One region of the Exiguobacterium sp. K1 genome, then DNA from elsewhere that is predicted to be linked to it. Evidence: riboswitches for the same ligand, from Rfam matches in the RefSeq annotation. Region 1 holds a riboswitch; each other region holds the start of a gene.
What was found. Region 1 has a riboswitch for S-adenosylmethionine ahead of msrA (peptide-methionine (S)-S-oxide reductase MsrA). Riboswitches for the same ligand answer to the same signal wherever they lie in the genome.
Positions count from the first base shown of each region.

Region 2: another riboswitch for S-adenosylmethionine. It lies ahead of N7U64_RS05420 (methionine ABC transporter ATP-binding protein); the one in region 1 lies ahead of msrA (peptide-methionine (S)-S-oxide reductase MsrA).
Region 3: another riboswitch for S-adenosylmethionine. It lies ahead of N7U64_RS10920 (Na+/H+ antiporter NhaC family protein); the one in region 1 lies ahead of msrA (peptide-methionine (S)-S-oxide reductase MsrA).

Region 1 is NZ_JAOTIT010000008.1:40,356-43,613, forward strand. It holds gene N7U64_RS14210 (putative quinol monooxygenase) at 1-61, opposite strand, end outside; gene N7U64_RS14215 (amidohydrolase) at 139-1,311, shown strand; SAM riboswitch class I at 1,383-1,486, shown strand; gene msrA (peptide-methionine (S)-S-oxide reductase MsrA) at 1,591-2,121, shown strand; gene N7U64_RS14225 (DMT family transporter) at 2,212-2,691, opposite strand; gene N7U64_RS14230 (DMT family transporter) at 2,715-3,143, opposite strand.
Region 2 is NZ_JAOTIT010000002.1:15,041-18,298, reverse strand. It holds gene N7U64_RS05430 (PLP-dependent cysteine synthase family protein) at 1-10, shown strand, start outside; gene N7U64_RS05425 (bifunctional cystathionine gamma-lyase/homocysteine desulfhydrase) at 3-1,169, shown strand; SAM riboswitch class I at 1,229-1,334, shown strand; gene N7U64_RS05420 (methionine ABC transporter ATP-binding protein) at 1,415-2,437, shown strand; gene N7U64_RS05415 (methionine ABC transporter permease) at 2,434-3,099, shown strand; gene N7U64_RS05410 (MetQ/NlpA family ABC transporter substrate-binding protein) at 3,134-3,258, shown strand, end outside.
Region 3 is NZ_JAOTIT010000004.1:239,553-242,810, forward strand. It holds gene N7U64_RS10915 (hypothetical protein) at 12-212, shown strand; gene N7U64_RS10920 (Na+/H+ antiporter NhaC family protein) at 251-1,558, opposite strand; SAM riboswitch class I at 1,637-1,740, opposite strand; gene N7U64_RS10925 (metal ABC transporter solute-binding protein, Zn/Mn family) at 1,809-2,762, opposite strand; gene N7U64_RS10930 (alpha/beta hydrolase) at 2,940-3,258, shown strand, end outside.

The DNA.
Region 1 (3,258 bases):
AGACTTGATCGGCTAATCCTGCTTTGACTGTAAGAACGGCATTGACGATGATTTCACCCATATGTTGATTCCTCCTCTGATTGATTACCTCTATCTGTACCCGTTTTTACTCAAGACATACCGAAAAGGATGATTTCGATGCAAGAAAATTTATTCACGTACTTAACTGAGTATGAATCAGAGATGATTCGTTTACGCCGCGACTTTCACCGCCATCCGGAATTATCGTTTCAGGAAGTCCGGACGCCCGCTAAAATCGCTGCTTTTTACGATGGACTCGGTATTCCGTACCGGGCAAACGTCGGCGGCAGCGGAATCGTCGCGACGCTGACAGGAACACGTCCCGGGAAAACAATCGCCATCCGGGCCGATTTTGATGCGTTACCGTTGCAGGAAGAAACCGAGTTATCGTTCCGTTCGATTCGTCCCGGTGTCATGCATGCCTGCGGACACGACGGTCATACGGCGATTGTTCTCGGACTGGCCGCTGCTTTTCATGCCATACAGGATGAACTGGCAGGTACTGTCGTCTTCATTCATCAACACGGTGAAGAAGTGTTCCCCGGCGGTGCCATCCAGATGATTGAGGACGGTTGTCTCGACGGTGTCGATGCCATCTTCGGCACCCACCTCGAAAATGATCTTCCGGTCGGATCAATCGGCTATCACAGCGGTCATACGTTATGTGCGATCGATGAATTTGAAATCGTTGTTCATGGTCAAGGCGGTCATGCCCAGGCCCCGCACCGGACACAGGATGCGCTCGTCGCCGGTGCCCAGCTTGTCTGCAATCTCCAGCATCTCGTCAGCCGGCGGGTTGATCCGTTTGAGCCGGCTATCGTTGCGATCGGTTCGTTCCACGCCGGAACGGCTCCGAACATCGTCACCGGTGAAGCCCGGATCGTCGGAGAAATCCGGACGTTCAATGAACAACTCCGGCACCAGTTACGTCAACAGGTGGACCTCGTCGCCCGGACGACCTGCACCGGAGTCGGCGCTGATTATTCGATCGATTTCACGACCGGTTATCCGTCGCTTTGGAATCATCCGGATGAAACACAGCTCGTCCAGGAAGCCGCCGGTTTTTTACCGGAAGCACAGGTTCGCGAGATGAAACCGATGATGGCAGCGGATGACTTTGCCTATTACCTCGAAAAAGTACCGGGCAGTTATTTCTTCACGGGCTCTGCAAAAACGGATGGGCGGACGATTTATCCGCAACACCATCCGAAATATGAAATCGATGAGCGGGCTCTACTAATTGGAGCGAAAACGTTAGGAGCGACCGTTCTTCGTGCCCTGCAAACATAAGGATTGACTTTCCACTTTTATGAATGGTATTATCATCCCAATGATAACGAACTTACATCAACTTCATATAACACTTATCAAGAGTGGACCGAGAGATCTGGATCGATGACGTCCCAGCAACCTGCGCACAGCAAGGTGCTACGACCAGCAAAGCGAAAGCTTTGGTTGATAAAAAGCGGCGACTCCTTTTGCAACCAAGCAAAGGAGTCGTTTTCGTTTTCTCACTGTCAGACATGACAGGATTAAGGCTCAAGCAGCCAAGGGAAAGGGAGAGATGACATGGAAAAAGCAACATTTGCAGGAGGATGTTTCTGGTGCATGGTGACACCATTTGAGGAACTGCCGGGGATTCACAGTATCGTATCCGGCTATACAGGAGGACATGTCGACAACCCGACATACGAGCAAGTCAAAACCGGAACGACCGGACATTCCGAAGTCGTCGAAATTACATTTGACCCGGCGCTGTTCTCATACGAACGGTTACTCGAACTGTACTGGCCGCAAACGGATCCGACCGATGCCGGCGGACAATTCCAGGACCGCGGGACACAGTATGCTCCGGCGATTTTTTATCATACGGAAGAACAACGCCTTGCAGCAATTGCTTCGCGTGACGCCTTAGCGGCGACAAACCGTTTTAAACAACCAATCGTCACCCGGATCGAACCGGCACACGCCTTCTATCCGGCGGAAGAATACCATCAGGACTTCCACAAAAAAAATCCGACGCACTACAAAAAAGACCGGAAAGCATCCGGTCGCGATGCCTTTATCGATGTCGCCTGGAAAGAAGAAGTCACTGTCTGATTCAGCTTCAAAAAGAGATCACCCTTTCACGCACTTTACCAGTAGAAGTGGCGTGAAAGAAATGATCTCTTTTTTTATATCTTTTTTTCTTCAGGAAATGACTTTAACATCTTCCACTTCTTCTGTATCCTCTGCGACTTGATACCGTTTCAGGACAAAGATGCCGCTGAGCATGACGGCCAGACCGATGATTTGACCGAACGACAACTCGACTTTCGGTAAACCGAACCAGCCAAAGACGTCGACACAGAGCGCAAAACTGAGTTGCGAAATCAGGACGACGGAAATCGCAATCGACGGTCCGAGCAACTGAATTCCCCGCATGACACAAAACACAACCCCGACACCAACGAAACCGCCAAACAGATACAGCGGTTCGACTTCGGCCAGCCCCGCAAGCGTTCCACCCCGAAAGAAGATCAAGGCGAGCAACGATCCGAGCAATCCGACAAAAAAGACTAACGTCGTCGTCGCCCAGGCACCGAAGGCATGACTCATCCGTGCATTTAAAACGGTCTGTAAACTGATCATCATTCCTGCGACAATCGCACAAAACATTCCGAGTCCCATTCTAATTCCTCCTCCTATTCCATTCAGGCAAATGAAAAAATCAAGACGCCGGTCAACATCAAGCCGACTCCGACCCACTGTCCGGTATTACTGCTTTTTTTAATGACTCCAAACCAACCGTTCAAATCAATGACAAAGGCACACAAAATCTGGGCGACAAGCAACAGCGACATCGCCCAGGTCATCCCGAGCAATTGAATCGACGTCAGTTCCGTCACGACGACGAGGACACCAAGCAATCCGCCGCTTGCGTAAATCAGCGGCAAGGTGCGGAAACCGCCGATTTTCCGGTCCCGGACAAATCCGTAAATTAATAAACAGCCGATCAGACCGACGAAATGGACGATCGTCACGGAGAACCACGGTCCTACCGCGTCACCGAGCCGGGCATTAAAGATCCCTTGCAATGCGATGAACAATCCGCTGAATAAAGCAAAAACGATTCCTTGCATCTTCATCCTCCTTTTTCTCTAATTATGAGTAGAACGTATTTTACACTCATTTGAAAGGACAAATGTCCTGAACAGCAAAAAAAGAAGCGGACCACGTCGGTCGGCTTCTTTTACT
Region 2 (3,258 bases), on a different contig from region 1:
ACATGCGTAAAAAGACAGCATTGATTCATGGAGGAACAGGCGTCGATCGAGCAACAGGTGCCGTTACACCCCCGATTTATCAAACAAGCACATACAAACAGGAAAAAATCGGTCAGTTAAAAGAAGGATATGAGTATTCCCGGACAGCGAACCCGACACGGACGAGCATCGAACGTCTGATTGCCGATCTTGAAGGCGGTGCACGCGGTTTTGCCTTCGGATCAGGGATGGCAGCGATTCACGCTGTCTTTAACCTGCTCGAATCAGGTGACCACATCGTCATGACCGATGACGTCTACGGCGGGACATTCCGTTTGATGCAGCGTGTCTTACCGAAGTTCAACATCCAAGTGACGTTCGTCGATACGACGGATCTCGCGGCGACGGAAGCTGCGGTGCAAGACAACACGAAGATGCTGTATGTCGAAACACCGACGAACCCGTTGTTGAAAGTGACAGATATCGCAGCAGTTGCTGAGATCGCGAAACGCAACAACTTGAAACTCGTCGTCGATAACACATTCGCGACACCTTACTTGCAACAACCACTCGCACTCGGCGCAGATATCGTGCTGCACAGCGCGACAAAATACATCGGCGGTCATTCGGACGTCGTCGCCGGACTTGTCGTCGTCAACAGCGACGAGCTCGGAGAAGATCTTCACTTCATCCAGAACTCGACCGGCGGTATTCTTGGACCGCAGGACAGCTTCCTGCTCGTCCGTGGATTACGGACGCTTGGTATCCGGATGGATGCAATCGAAGAAACATCACACGATCTCGTTCAGTTCTTACAGGAACAGGACGTCGTTTCAAACATCTTCTATCCGGGACTGGCATCACATCCGGGTCACGCGACACAACAGAAACAGGCGACCGGTTTCGGCGGAATGATCAGTTTTGATGTCGGTTCAGCAGAAAATGCGGAGAAACTCGTCGAAGCGACACATTTCTTCACATTGGCTGAAAGTCTTGGAGCGGTCGAGAGTTTGATTTCCGTTCCGGCACGGATGACGCATGCGTCGATTCCGGCAGAGCGTCGCGCAGAACTCGGAATTACGGATGGTCTCGTTCGGATCTCGGTCGGTCTTGAGGACGCGGAAGACTTGAAAGAAGATTTGGCACGTGCTTTCAGTCTGCTTCAACCGGTTTCAGAAAAAACTGTTTGACAAGCAAAATAACCCCTGCTAATATTCAGATTATATTAAAAATAACTAAATACCGATAACTCTTATCGAGAGTGGTGGAGGGACTGGCCCGATGAAACCCGGCAACCGCGGAATTTATTCCGAAGTGGTGCTAATTCCAGCAGACGATTGTCTGCAAGATGAGAGCAAATGGTTTTGTGTACTGAAAAAGTGCGCGCGTTTGCTCTAAAACGTGCGCACTTTTTTTATGTTTAGGAGGGACCGTATTGATTCGCTTACAGGATGTAGGAAAGATTTATCGCTCGAAGCGCGGATCGGTTGAAGCCGTCGTCAATGTCGACTTGTCAATCGAGCGCGGTGAAATTTTTGGAATAATCGGTTATTCAGGGGCAGGGAAATCAACACTGATTCGTTTGCTGAACATGCTTGAGGCACCGACGAGCGGCTCGATTCAAATCGATGGTGTCGAAATGACGACGCTCAAACCAAAAGAATTACGGGGCGTCCGTAAAAACGTCTCGATGGTGTTCCAACACTTTAATCTGCTTTGGTCACGGACAGTCGAAGAAAACATCATGTTCCCGCTTGAGCTCGGCGGTTATCCGAAAGCCCGTCGTAAAGAACGGGTTGCCGAACTGATTCAGCTCGTCGGACTCGACGGACGTGAAGGCGCGTATCCGTCGCAACTGTCAGGTGGACAAAAACAACGGGTCGGGATTGCCCGGGCACTGGCATCCAATCCGGACGTCTTACTCTGTGACGAAGCGACAAGTGCGCTGGATCCGAAAACGACCGACTCGATCCTCGAGTTGTTGGTCGACATCAACAAAAAATTAAAACTGACCATCGTCTTGATCACACACGAGATGCATGTCATTCAAAAAATCTGTCACCGGGTCGCCGTCATGGAAGCCGGGAAAATCGTCGAACAGGGACCGGTTGCTGAAGTATTCCGTCACCCGAAACAGGCGATGACAAAAGAGTTCGTCAAACAATTGACGTCACCGTCTGAAAACGAATTGACGTTTGCGAAATTACGCGAGCGCTATCCGACCGGGAAAATCGTCCAGCTGACGTTTGTCGGTTCGACGGCGGAAAGTCCGATCCTTGCCGAAGTCATGAAAGATTCGAACTTATTATTCAATATCATCGGCGGAAACGTCGGACAGACGCAGGACGGAGCACTCGGAACGCTGTTCATTCAGTTGCTCGGTTCGGAAGAGGAAGCACAAGCGGTCATCGCCAAACTTCAAGCGAGTGACGTTGAAGTGGAGGTGGATCACCGATGAGTACATTTTTTGCAGATGTGGATTGGGATATGGTCTGGGAAGCAACCGGCAGCACCGTTTATATGACGGCCGTTGCAGGGCTCGCAACGTTTGTCCTTGGATTGGCAATTGGTCTGTTGTTATATGCGACGAACGAAGAATTGTTGTTTAAAAACCGGACACTATATTCCGTGCTCAGCTTTTTAGTCAATATCTTCCGCTCGATCCCGTTTATCATTCTATTGATTCTGTTGATCCCGATCACGAAAATCATCGTCGGATCATTCTTAGGACCAACGGCTGCATTACCTGCGTTAATTCTCGGTGCAGCACCGTTTTACGGTCGGATGGTCGAACTGGCACTTCGTGAAGTCGATAAGGGTGTCATTGAGGCGGCTGAATCGATGGGAGCAACGAAGTTTCAAATCATCTATAAAGTCCTGATTCCGGAAGCCTTGCCGGCAATCGTCTCAGGAATCACCGTTACGCTTGTCGCACTCGTCGGTTACACGGCAATGGCCGGGTTAGCCGGTGGTGGTGGACTGGGGGACATGGCCTTCATCGAAGGATTCCAGCGTTCACAAAATAACATCACGGTCATCGCGACACTGTTGATTCTTGTCATCGTCTTCATCATTCAAATTATCGGTGACCTGCTTGTCAAAGCCATCGATAAACGGTAACACCTATTTTATTTAACCTTGGGAGGAATCATTCATGAAACTTTGGAAAAAATTCGTAGGCACAGCAGCCGTATCGGTCTTAGCAGTCAGTCTTGCAGCATGTGGAGAAGAATCTTCATCAGGCAGCAGCGATTCAAAAACACTCGTCATCGGAGCGTC
Region 3 (3,258 bases), on a different contig from region 1:
AGGTGTATTTTATGAAACGATCTGTTAAAAACGTACCCAAAGGTGTGTGGGCCGGCCTTGCAGCCTTGTTAGGGACACAAGCGGTATGCTTGTTCCTCGGCGCACGGAAGACGGGGCGGAATCCATGGGTCTGGGGAGGCGCAGGACTGATTCAGTTCCCGCTTCCAGCGATTGCGTACTTCATTCTCAACCGCCAAGACCGGAAAAAATAAGACAAACAGACCCGTCGCTGTTGCGACGGGTCTGTTTGTTATGAAACATTTTTTTGACGTGCGTCCGATGTTTTCCGACGCGGGAAGCCGAAAAGAATCGCGAGAGATCCGCATACGAAAAGCAGGAACGGATAAAACAGATAAGGAATCAGTTCCGGGGAAGCCGTTTTCGTTAATTCCGCTGCAATCAGCAACTGGGCGCCGTACGGGATGATTCCTTGGATACCGCAAGAGAAGATATCAAGGATACTGGCTGACTTTTTCCGGTCAATGTCATACGTATCCGCGATTTCTGCTGCCAGTGGACCGGCGACAAGAATCGAAATCGTATTGTTTGCTGTTGCGAGATTCGTCGCACTGACGAGTGCAGCCATACTGAATTCCGCACCGCGGCGTTGCGAGATTTTCCGCGTCAGCGTTTCTTTCAGATACGCGATCCCGCCGTTAAAGGTGATCAGACTGACGAGGCCACCCATCAGTAATGTCAAAATCGAGATTTCCGCCATTCCCATCAAGCCGTCAGACATCGACAGGACAAAACCGCTTAAGCCGAAACTGCCGTCAAGCATCCCGATAATTCCTGTCAGCAATGTACCGCCGACGAGGACGAGGATCACGTTGACGCCAAACAAGGCGAGTACGATGACGGACAGATACGGAATCAGTTTATAAAATTCAAACGCTTTTGCTTCGACAACATTTCCTGTACCTGAGACAAAGGCCAGGATGATGATGGTCAGAATAGCTGCCGGTAAAACGATCAGGAAGTTGGTTCTGAATTTGTCGCGCATGTTGGTTTTCTGTGTCCGGACGGCTGCAATCGTCGTATCGGAAATGAACGACAAGTTGTCGCCGAACATTGCGCCACCAACGACGGCGGCTGCCGCAACCGCGACATTGACACCGGTTGCTTCATGGATTCCAAGAGCGATCGGAGCGAGTGCCGCAATCGTACCGGTGGAAGTTCCCATCGCCATCGAGATGAAGGCGGCAATGATGAATAGTCCGCTCATCAGAAGGGACGGGGGTAAAAATGTTAATGATGCATTGACGGTCGCTTCGATTGCGCCGATTGCATCGGCCGTTCCGGAAAAGGCACCGGCAAGCAAGAAGATAAAGACCATAATCATGATGTCCGGATTTCCTGCACCTGCTGCAATCCGTTCCACTGTCTGATTGATGCCGCCCTTTGTTGTGACCGCCGCAAAAATCAAGGCAATCAAAGCCGCAATCAGAATCGGAAACTTGTAAAAGTCATCGTAAAAAATACCGGCACCGATAAAAAGAACTAAAAAGACAAGTAACGGTAGAAGTGCCCATTTATTCGGTGTAATCGTTTCGTTCATCAAACCACTCCTTTTCTACAAGTACAAAAAAAGACTCCTTCGCAAGAAAGAAGGAGGTCTTTACTGAAAAAGACGCTCTTCTTATCTCTCAAGCCGCAGCTTGCTGGATTTGGCACAGTACGATTTAATCGTCCGCTGCCGAAACATCATCGGGCCAGTCCCTCCGTCTCTCACGATAAAAAGAAGTCATTTAATTGTCTGAAATACGTTTTCTACCGTAACGTATCTTTTACTGCATGTCAACACTACTTCACTGAAGTGCTTGTTTGAGAGTCGCGACATTTTCATTCATCAAATCAAAATAGGAAGCATTTTGCTGTGCTTTCGTGACGGATTCGAGATTGTGGATCGTAATCGCTTCCGCTCCGATTTCCTGTTGAATGACGCGTGCGACTTTCGGTGAGACCGTCTCTTCGAAAGCGATATACTTCAAGTCGTGAAGTTTGGCTTCCTTGACGATTGCTGCCAGTTGCTTTTGCGAAGGCTCGTCCGACGGAGAGATGCCGGCAATCGGCAATTGTGAGAAGCCGTAGCGTTCCGCTAAATACCCGTAAGCGGCATGTGTCACGAGCAGTTCTTTTTTGGATCCGTCAGCAACAGCCTGTTGCAAGTTTTGATCAAGCTTATCGGCCTCGCCATTAAAAGCGGTGAGATTTTTCTCAAACGTTGCTTTTTTAGCAGGTACTTCTTTAGCGAGTGCCGTCGTAATGGATTGAGCCATCACTTTGGCATTGTTCGGATCGAGCCAGACATGCGGATCAAATTTGCCGTGATCATGCTCTTCTGCCGCATGGTCATCGGTATGTCCTTCATGCTCATGAAGCGTGGCATTCGCTTCGAGCAGGTCGATGCCTTTGCTCGTCTCGACGAAACGAACATCATTGCCTTTGAGACTGGCTTTGATTTTTTTTGAGTACGGCTCAAGTGTCGTACCCGTTAAAAGGAACAGATCACCTTGTGCGATTTCAGTCAGTTGTTTAGACGTCGGTTCGTACGAATGCGGATCGGCCCCCGAAGGTACGATCATCTGGACGTCGATGTCCGTGCCGCCAATTTCCCTGGCGATTGCTGCAGTGGCGAACGTTGATGTATAGACACGGAGATTTTGGTCGGCCGCATCCTGAGTGGATTCGGAAGAACCGCAGGCAGCAAGAAAAGCAGCTCCTGCAAAGGCGACCGTGAAAGCTGAAAGTAATTTTTTCATATGAATAAACCCTCCAAAAAAATATTAAAACGTAATTATTCCGATTTGAACCTTTTCACTATAACGAATCCGAAACCAAGCGTCAAGTACCAGTCAGGGAAGACGTTCGACTTCTAAATAAATCGGGTAAAAGACTAATAAGATTAGAAATCGAGAGGGAATTTCGGAGGTGATGAGGTGAAACGGGAAACCGCTTGGCTGATGGGAGGGGCAGCGATTTTAACGACGGCTGCGGCCGGAGCAAGCATCTGGAACAACTACGGTGCGTTATTACGATGGACAGAACCGGCTCTTCCGCTGTCAGAAGTCCAACTCGCGCCGCGAACGGTTGTGTATAAAACCGTTCACACCCAAGAATTGAAGCTGGATTTATACTATCCTCCAGGGGACGGTCCTTTCCCGGTCGCGATTTATGCGCATGGGGGAGCCTTCGTCAGGGGAAACCGGGATGATGTCTTTTGTTTTACACCAATCATGGAACGTTTCCTCGAGCTCG